Regions from separate parts of the Mixta hanseatica genome, predicted to be linked through region 3. Evidence: predicted binding sites of a transcription regulator. Region 3 holds the regulator's gene; each other region holds the start of a gene.
What was found. Region 3 encodes Fur, which represses iron uptake genes when iron is present. Its sites were predicted from a motif close to ATAATAATGAGAACNACTATCAA; they were not measured.
Positions count from the first base shown of each region.

Region 1 (3,279 bases), 840 kb from region 3:
AACCTGTAACCCTGAGTTCTGGCTGGCGCTGCAGGAAGAGCTGCTGCCACAAGTAAGTGAGTGGTTGCCATCATGGGATCAAAGATTACCCACGCTGGTCGCCGGTCAGAGCTATGGCGGACTGTCCGCGCTCTATGCTGCCCTGCGCTGGCCGCACGCTTTTAACGGCGCCGTTAGCCTGTCAGGCTCTTTCTGGTGGCCCGACCGCCATACCGCCAGCAGTGGCGGCTGGCTGGGGGAACAGCTTAGAGAGGGTTTAGGCGCGGATCATCCACAGCGGCTCTGGCTTGAAGCTGGCTTACATGAAAAGATCATTCTGCAATCAAACCGCACGCTGCTGCCGCTGCTACAGGCTTCCGGCCACGCTGTTCACTATCGTGAATTCGAAGGCGGTCATGATGCGCTCTGCTGGCGCGGCGGCCTTACGGATGGCCTGCAGGCGCTGTGGGCTGCGCTTTGCTAAACAGCTGACCGATACGCGTTAGCAAGTGCCCGGCGCTATAATAATCGAGCCGGAAGCTATCCTCGCCCAGGGCGATAACACGCCGTTGCTGTACCGCCTGCGCGCCTGCCAGCAGCGGTTCATGCATTAACGCAGCGGCATCTTTATCATCAGCGGCAAACAGCAGAAAGGTTTTGCCGGTTAAGCCATTAACCAGCGTTTCGCCGCTTAGCTGTACCTTGTCACGCCGTTTCTGCAATGCCATCAGATCAAAGCCGCCAGGTAAGGGAACGGCCAGAGTAAAGCCAAGTTGCTGTAGCAGCTGCCCTTGGGCGGAAGCGTGGGTCCACAGGTTAATTGTAGGCCCGTGACGGTTATAAACGAAAGCGGATACTGGCTGCGGCGGCAGCGTAATCGTTGTACGCAGCTGCTGTAAGCGTCGATCAAAATCGGCGATGCGCTGCTCCGCCAGGGCTTCATGGCCCGTGGCCTGGCCTAGATCCTTCATCACCTGCTGCCAGCTTTTATCGTCATAGTTCACCACCAGCGTAGGCGCGATCGCCGCCAGCTGCGGATAGAGCGCCAGCGCCGAATCATTCCCGGTCGCGCTGACGACGATCAGGTCGGGCTGGGCGGCGGCAATCATTTCAACCGTCGGTTCGCCGTTATACAGCCGCTGGACGTGGCGTTGACGCGCAATCTCCCCCCACTGGCGGAAAAAACCCTGTTGGTCAGTGAAACGTTTACCGGGCATGGCGGCGGCGCTGGCGATAACCGGCGCATCAATCGCCAGCAAAGAGCCGGTCAGGGTAACGCTGGTTGAGACAATACGCCGGGGCGGCGGCTGCAGGGTAAGCGTTTGTTTACCGCTGGTTAACTGGCGTGGCCAGCCGTCAGGCTCGGCCAAAGCGGATAACGCGCTGGCGGATAAAACTATCAGCAGGCTCAACAGGGAACAAAGGCGACGATAAGACATGATCTATCCCAACGAGAAATTGAGAGATAATGATAATCATTTTCTTTACCGTTGCGCTACTGCTGGCTGCCCAAGAGGGTGAAACAGCAAAAAAAAAGCCCGGCATTAAGCCGGGCTGTGGTGATTGAGCATGATTAGTGCTGATAGATGATTTCAACGCCTTCGTCGTCATCTTCATCCCAGTCGTCGTCCCACTCTTCATCCACTTCTTCATCTGCCTGTTCCAGCGCTTCACGGTGGTAATCGTCCCACATGAATTCCGCTTTCTCAGGTTTCTTCTCTTCCTCTTCCGCCTCTTTCGGATTGGCGTTCAGGAAGGACATCACATCCCAGCACAGCGCGTTAACGCCGGTCTGGCTGGCGGCAGAGATAAGGTAATATTTCTCTTCCCAGCCAAGCGCTTCTACAATCGCTTTCGCGCGCGTTTCTGCTTCTTCTTTACTCAACAAATCGACTTTGTTGAATACCAGCCAGCGCGGCTTGTTATACAGTTTTTCGCTGTATTTCTGCAGCTCGCCAAGAATAATGCGCGCGTTTTCTACCGGATCGGATTCATCAATCGGCGCCAGATCGATCAGGTGCAGCAGCACGCGGCAGCGCTCGAGGTGCTTCAGGAAGCGAATGCCCAGGCCCGCGCCGTCCGCAGCGCCTTCAATCAGGCCGGGAATGTCCGCGACCACAAAGCTCTGTTCGTTATCCATACGCACCACGCCCAGGCTTGGCACCAGGGTGGTAAAGGGATAATCGGCCACTTTCGGCTTGGCGGCGGAAACCGCACGAATAAAGGTGGACTTACCCGCATTCGGCAGGCCCAGCATGCCCACATCGGCCAGCAGCATCAGCTCCAGCTGCAGATCGCGTTTCTCGCCCGGCGTGCCCATGGTTTTCTGACGCGGTGTACGGTTAACGGAAGATTTAAAGCGGGTGTTGCCCAGCCCGTGCCAGCCGCCTTTCGCCACCATCAGCTTTTGCTCATGACGCGTCAGGTCGCCCAGCGTCTCTCCGGTGCCCTGATCGATAACGCGCGTGCCGACCGGCACTTTAATCACGATATCTTTACCGCGTTTACCGGTACAGTCACGGCTTTGCCCGTTCTGCCCGCGCTCGGCGCGGAAAGATTTTTCAAAGCGGTAGTCGATCAGCGTGTTCAGGTTCTCATCGGCCAGCAGATAAACATCGCCACCGTCGCCACCGTCGCCGCCATCCGGGCCACCTTTCGGAATGTATTTCTCGCGGCGGAAGCTGACGCAACCATTACCGCCGTCACCTGCAACGACCAGAATCGTCGCTTCATCAACAAACTTCATTTACCTTCTCCGTAAATCATTCACCTGGCGACCGGACAAGCCGGTGCGGCTTTATTCCGCCGAGGCCATAAGCGATGACCTGTTGCGGAAAGAACTGTACGTAAATTGTACAGCAAATCAGGCAAGCCTAAAATGTAAAAAGCCCCGCAATATTCTGCGGGGCTTTCATTCTCTGGCAGGCAGATTAACCAGCCTGCAGCACGACAACCTTACTCAGCAACGATGCTGACGTATTTACGGTTGTTCGGGCCTTTAACTTCGAATTTCACTTTACCGTCTGCAGTTGCAAACAGAGTGTGGTCACGGCCAAGACCAACGTTGGTGCCTGCGTGGAACTTGGTGCCACGCTGACGAACGATGATGTTGCCAGCCAGTACAGATTCACCGCCGAAACGTTTTACGCCCAGGCGCTGTGCATTAGAGTCGCGACCGTTACGTGTTGAGCCGCCAGCCTTTTTGTGTGCCATTTGTCAGATCTCCTCTCAGGCGCTGATGCCAGTGATTTTCACATCAGTGAACCACTGACGATGGCCCTGCTGCTTACGATGGTGTTT
Region 1 covers NZ_CP082904.1:540,873-544,151, reverse strand. Annotated here, with positions in the region: gene fes (enterochelin esterase) at 1-463, shown strand, start outside; gene fepB (Fe2+-enterobactin ABC transporter substrate-binding protein) at 423-1,418, opposite strand; gene cgtA (Obg family GTPase CgtA) at 1,553-2,725, opposite strand; gene rpmA (50S ribosomal protein L27) at 2,935-3,192, opposite strand; gene rplU (50S ribosomal protein L21) at 3,208-3,279, opposite strand, start outside.
Region 1: the regulator Fur is predicted to act here: its motif matches at 1,448-1,470, upstream of fepB (Fe2+-enterobactin ABC transporter substrate-binding protein).

Region 2 (3,279 bases), 2.0 Mb from region 3:
CCACATCGCTTCGCACAGCGCATAGCTCGCCTGAAAAATAATCAGGCAGGCGGCCAGCATCAGCAGATTGCTTAACAGCAGCGCGATTTTTTGCCCGCGCGGCGACAGGCGATCGGTCACCATTGAGACGCAGATATGGGTGCCCGCCCGAAACCCGACCGGCGCGCCGATAAAGGTAAAAATAATCATGCAGACAATGGCGACCGGCTCCGGCCACGAGAGGGCATCGTTCATCACATAGCGGGCAAAAATACCGATGGGGATCACCGTCACCATTAACAATAAGGATACGGCGGCGATCGTCATGCACAGCAGGTAGACCGCATCCATCAAACGTGAATATGCAGACATAGTGTGTTACCTGGTTAGCGGCGCCACGAGAAGACGTGGCGCAGGAAAGAGAAAAGGTTATTTCACCGCAGCGATTTGCTGCATCAGATCCTGATAATCCTTACCGTATTGATCGCGGACCGGCTGCGTCGCTTTCATAAAAACATCGCGATCGATCTGCTGAAAAGTTACGCCGCCCGCTTTCATTTTATCCAGCGACTGCTGGTTATAGGCTGCCCATAGCTTGCGTTCATCTTCCTGCGCTTCTTTGCCCAGCTTGCGCAGCAGCGTTTGATCTTCCGCTGACAGCTTGTCCCAGCTGCGTTTAGAGAACAGAATCATCTCCGGCTGGATAAAGTGTCCGGTCAGGGTGTAATACTTCGCTACCGGCAGATAGTTATGGGCAACAAAGGTTGGCGGGTTGTTTTCCGTGCCGTCCACCACGCCGGTTTGCATTGCGCTAAACACCTCGCTGACGCCCATCGCCACTGGATTGGCGCCCATTGCCTTCAGCGTCGCCAGCGAAATGGCGCTGTTCTGCACGCGAATTTTCATGCCTTTCAGATCTTCCGGCTTGGTTATCGGATCTTTCGTGATCATGTTGCGCACGCCGGCGTCGGTCCAGCCAAGGAACACCATGCGCGATCGGGGATTCTGCTCGAACTTTTCGACGATCGCTTTGCCGGGTTCGCCGTCCAGCACGTGGTGCATATGCGCCTCATCGCGGAAAACATACGGCAGCGTCAGCACGCCGGTTTCTGGCGCAATAGTCGAGACCGGCGCCAGCGAAACGCGAATCATATCCACCGCGCCGAGCTGTACCTGTTGCAGCGTTTGCTCTTCATCGCCCAGCGTGCCGCCAGCATACACACGCATCTCCAGTCGGCCATCGGTTGCCTGCTTCAGCTTTTCCCCCATATGTTCAAGTGCAACGACGGTGGGATAACCGGCAGGCTGAACTTCCGCCACCTTCAGCACCTTTGCCGAGGCGACTGTCGAGGCAAACAGCGCGGTGGATGCCAGCGATAACGCCAGCAACAGTTTTTTCATTTTCATTTGATGATCTCCTGCGCTTAAAGGGAGCCCGATTCCTGGTCTGAGGGAGGGGAGGGCAAAGGTCAGATGCCAGCGGGGCTGATTCACTATAGATAAATTGTGCTGGCGAAAAATTGGCGCAGCTGAATTGAATGAATCGCATCACATAATTAAAACGATGTTTTAATAAATTTATACGCAGCGTCACAATTTAAAAACTAACCGGTTACATCATTTCGCTGTCTTGCCCGGCTGGGGAGAAAAGCACGAGAATTCTTTGTAAATAGTAATGAGAACTAGTATCAATTCGCTCTTGTTTTGGTATGATCCGGAACTGTTTGAATGACTCTTCTTAAGGTTGGAGAACTAGCGTGGTGACCAATGAACTGATGCAGACGGATCTCTCTGTCTGGGGCATGTATGAACATGCGGACATCGTAGTAAAAGCGGTAATGATCGGGCTGCTGTTGGCGTCCGTTGTCACCTGGACCATCTTCTTCGGCAAGTTTACCGAGCTGACATCGGCGCGTCGGCGTTTGAAACAGGAACAGCAGGCGCTGGCGGAAGCGCGTTCGCTGCGTCAGGCCGCTGAGCTAAGCGACAATTTTCATGCGCGCAGCCAGAGTACGCTACTGCTGCAGGAAGCGCAGAACGAACTGGAGCTTTCCGCAGGATCGGACGATAACGAAGGCATTAAAGAGCGTACCGGCTTCCGCCTGGAGCGTCGCGTCGCGGCTATCAGCCGCCATGCCGGTCGCGGCAACGGCTTCCTGGCGACTATCGGTTCCGTCGCGCCCTTTATCGGCCTGTTCGGCACCGTATGGGGCATCATGAACAGCTTTATCGGCATCGCGCAAACGCAAACCACTAACCTGGCGGTTGTCGCGCCGGGTATCGCCGAGGCGCTGCTGGCCACCGCCATCGGCCTGATCGCCGCTATTCCGGCGGTCGTCACCTACAATATTTTTGCCCGCATGATCGCCAGCTATAAAGCGGGCCTGGGCGATGTAGCGGCGCAGGTGCTGCTGCTGCAAAGCCGCGATCTGGATCTGGCGCGCAGCAAAAGCGACGCGCAACCGGTACAGAGTGCACATAAACTGCGGGTAGGTTAAGCGCTATGGCGATGCGGTTAAATGACGATGTAGACAGTAACGGTGAAATGCATGAGATCAACGTGACGCCGTTTATCGACGTGATGTTGGTGCTGCTGATTATCTTTATGGTCGCCGCGCCGCTGGCCACGGTAGATGTCAGGGTTAACTTACCTGCCTCAACCAGCGCGCCGCAGCCGCGACCAGAAAAGCCGGTTTATCTTTCGATTAAAGCCGATAAGCAGATGTATATCGGCAACGAAGCGGTCAACAAGGATAAGCTGATCGACGTGCTGAACGCCCAAACCGAAGGCAAAAAAGATACCACCATCTTTTTCCAGGCGGATAAATCTGTGGATTATGAAACGCTGATGAGCGCAATGGATGCATTACGCGGCGCAGGCTATCTTAAGATTGGCCTGATGGGGATGGAAACCGCGCAAAAATAATCGTGCTGATCGCTAAGTATAAAAAACCGGGGCTTTCGCCCCGGTTTTTTTGTGCCTGCATCTGGCCTGTATTTTAACCCAGGTGTTCGCCACCGGTTACGCCATGCACTTCCGCCGTCACATAGCTGGATTCCTGCGAGGCCAGGTAGACATAAACCCCTGCCAGTTCCGCAGGCTGGCCGGCACGCTTCATTGGCGTCTGCTTACCAAACTCCGGCAGTTTCTCCTGCGGTTGTCCGCCTGCGATTTGCAACGCAGTCCAGATGGGGCCTGGCGCTACGCTATTAACGCGTATGCCTTTCTCTGCAACCTGCTTCGCCAACGCGCGGGTATAGGCGAGGATCGCCGCCTTGGTGGAGGCGTAATCCAGCAGG
Region 2 covers NZ_CP082904.1:3,640,231-3,643,509, reverse strand. Annotated here, with positions in the region: gene K6958_RS17330 (TRAP transporter small permease) at 1-351, opposite strand, end outside; gene K6958_RS17325 (TRAP transporter substrate-binding protein) at 409-1,386, opposite strand; gene exbB (tol-pal system-associated acyl-CoA thioesterase) at 1,740-2,477, shown strand; gene exbD (TonB system transport protein ExbD) at 2,483-2,905, shown strand; gene K6958_RS17310 (SDR family oxidoreductase) at 2,979-3,279, opposite strand, start outside.
Region 2: the regulator Fur is predicted to act here: its motif matches at 1,649-1,671, upstream of exbB (tol-pal system-associated acyl-CoA thioesterase).

Region 3 (3,279 bases):
ATCCATTCTGTTTGTGCTGGGCATTTTGACCTATGCCTATATCTCGGCCAGCGGCGCTATTTTGCAGCATACTTTCGCTGCGCTGGCGCTGCCGGTATCCGCCAGGGCGGCGGGGCTGGGCTTTACGCTGCTGGTGGCGCTGTTTGTCTGGCTGGGAACCGCCGCGGTCAGCCGCGTGACGCTGATTTTCCTCGGCGCGAAAGTGATCACTTTCTTTCTGCTGTTTGGCGGTCTGCTCGGTCATGTCAGGTCAGCGCTGCTGTTTGATGTCGGCGGCACGGAAAGCCATTATCTGCGTTATGGCTGGATGGTGATTCCTTTTTGCCTGGCTTCATTTGGCTATCACGGCAATATTTCCGGTCTGATTGAGTATTACCGGGGCGAGGGCAAAAAAGTCGCACGCTGCCTGCTGCTGGGAACCGTAGCGGCGCTGATGATTTATCTGGTCTGGATTGTCGGCACCATGGGAAATATTCCGCGCGTGGACTTTATTGCGATCGCCCAGCGCGGCGGCAATATTGATGCGCTGGTTGATGCCCTGGGCAATTTACTGCAAAGCGCCTCGCTGAGCGTGCTGCTTACCGTCTTTTCCACTTTTGCCGTTGCCAGTTCCTTTCTGGGTGTTACGCTGGGGCTATTTGATTATCTGGCCGATCTGTTGAAAATGGATAACGGCGCGACAGGTCGGTTAAAAACCACTGTTATCACCTTTGTCGTTCCGCTCTCCGCGGCGCTTATCTGGCCGAACGGCTTTCTGGTGGCGATTGGTTATGCCGGGCTGGCAGCAACCGTATGGGCCGTTATCACGCCGGCGCTGCTGGTCTGGCGCGCCCGGCAACGCTTCCCGCACTTTCAGGGCTGGCGTTTAAAAGGAGGCAACCTGCCCGTACTGCTGGTGCTACTGTTTGCCGTCCTGAATATTATCGTTTCGCTACTCAGCTACGCCGATCTGCTGCCGGTATACGCCCGCTAAAATTATTTCCGGGACGATGCTCGCGGTTTAACGCGCCTGGAACGGCAGCACGCAGCCATAAAAAAACCGGTGCCTGAGCACCGGTTTTCAGATTACTGCATAGCATAATTGATTATTTATCGTGTAGTGTTTCGTCTTCGCGGCAGTCGCCTGACGCGCAGTGACCATACAGATAGAGACTGTGGTTGGTCAGTTTAATGCCGTGACGCGTGGCGATTTCACGCTGGCGAGATTCGATAGACTCATCACTAAATTCAATAACCTTACCGCAGTCCAGGCAGATCAGATGATCGTGGTGCTGCTGCTGGGTCAGTTCGAAAACGGATTTGCCGCCTTCGAAGTTATGGCGCGTAACGATACCGGCATCGTCGAACTGGTTCAGGACGCGATAAACCGTCGCCAGCCCAATCTCTTCGCCCATATCAATCAGACGCTTATATAACTCTTCCGCACTGACGTGATGGCTCTCTGGTCCCTGAAGCACTTCCAGGATTTTTAGTCGCGGAAGAGTGACCTTCAGGCCGGCCTTCTTTAATGCGGTGTTATTGTCAGTCATGCGGATATTGTCCTGTTACTTTGCTAGTCACAATGTGGCTGAACAGCCATGAACATCGGTCGACGCTAAGCTAATAGCGTCTCATTATAGAACTGATGCTTCGAAATGAAAACCGTAAGGGTGCGCGTGAAATCGCAAGTGGAAGTAAAGAGAAGATCGCTACGTCCGGCGTTGTTCATGCCCATATGATGCTGTGTTTACATTTCGCTTAATCCTGCCGCTTTACAGCACGACGGCAGGAAAGCGCGTGACCGATACGGGTATTCTACCGACTCAATGATAAAATTTTCAAACCCGTACCTATCATTTCTATAGGAAAAACCTGTTACGCGATGTGATTTACAGCACATTGCGCACGAAATCAGGCTTCCAGAATTTCCTGCAGGTGCAGTTCTGCATAAATCTGTTTAACCCATTTATCCACGCGTTCGTTAGTCAATTCGGGCTGACGGTCTTCATCAATCGCTAAACCGAGGAAGTGTTTATCGTCCGCCAGGCCTTTCGACGCTTCGAAATGGTAGCCTTCGGTTGGCCAGTGGCCTACGATCACCGCACCGTTCGGCTCAATGATATCGCGGATGGTGCCCATCGCATCGCAGAAGTATTCTGCGTAATCTTCCTGGTCGCCGCAGCCAAACAGCGCCACCAGTTTACCGTTGAAGTCGATCTCTTCCAGCGTTGGGAAAAAATCATCCCAGTCGCACTGCGCTTCGCCGTAGTACCAGGTCGGGATACCTAACAGCAGAATATCAAAAGCTTCCAGATCTTCTTTACTGCTCTTGGCAATATCATGCACTTCGGCAACATCGCTACCGAGCTGTTTCTGGATCATCTTTGCAATATTTTCTGTATTGCCGGTATCGCTGCCAAAGAAAATACCTACGATTGCCATGAGTTTAGTAACCTCTTGAAACTTAAATATATGGTAACTGCCCGTTGTCTGCAGATTACGGCAATAATAGCAGAGACCGTCAGGAGGCGGAACTCGTAAAGCCGCTGCATTTGTTTCTTAGTGCGCTTCTGCCAGCCGTTCAAAGCGCCTGCAACTGGGCGAGAATCATCTCTTCGATCAGCTCGCTGCGGCTGACGCCACGTTCGGCCGCCATTGCGTTAAGCGCATCGACGGCCTCACTGTTCATCTTCAGTTCAACGCGCCGTAACCCGCGGACTTTGTCACGCTTCAGCTGGTTGCGCTTGTTGATACGAAGTTGTTCATCACGCGACAGCGGACTGGTTTTCGGGCGTCCCGGGCGACGTTCATCTGCGAAGAGATCGAGCGTGGTCCGGTCCGTTTGTTCTTTTGCCATAGAATCGTGATACTGAATGGGCTGCGCGTTTGCGCCGCGCATGGTGACGTTTTGGGCCGGTTTGCCGCCAGTTTTTCGGCGGCAAAATTTTAGCGCGCCATCATACCCTGACGTAAGAGCGAGAACAATCTTTGTCGACCCGTTAACATATTGCTTTTACAGTGCTAAAAAACGCCGCACGGCCCGTAGCACCGCATCCGGTTTTTCAGCATGAACCCAGTGCCCGGCGCCGGCAATCACATGCGCACGCGCTGCGGGAAACTGCGCCAGCAAAGCATTACGATGAATATCATCAAGATAGGGTGACAGTTCGCCGCGAATAAACAGCGCCGGCCCACGCCAGGCAGGCACCTCTTCCCAGCCGGAGATGGCAGTGTAGTTGTCCCACAGCGCCGGGACGTTAAAACGCCATGCGCCCTCATGAAAAGATTTCAGCAGAAACT
Region 3 covers NZ_CP082904.1:1,384,557-1,387,835, forward strand. Annotated here, with positions in the region: gene mtr (tryptophan permease) at 1-973, shown strand, start outside; gene fur (ferric iron uptake transcriptional regulator) at 1,086-1,529, opposite strand; gene fldA (flavodoxin FldA) at 1,891-2,421, opposite strand; gene ybfE (LexA regulated protein) at 2,561-2,836, opposite strand; gene ybfF (esterase) at 2,993-3,279, opposite strand, start outside.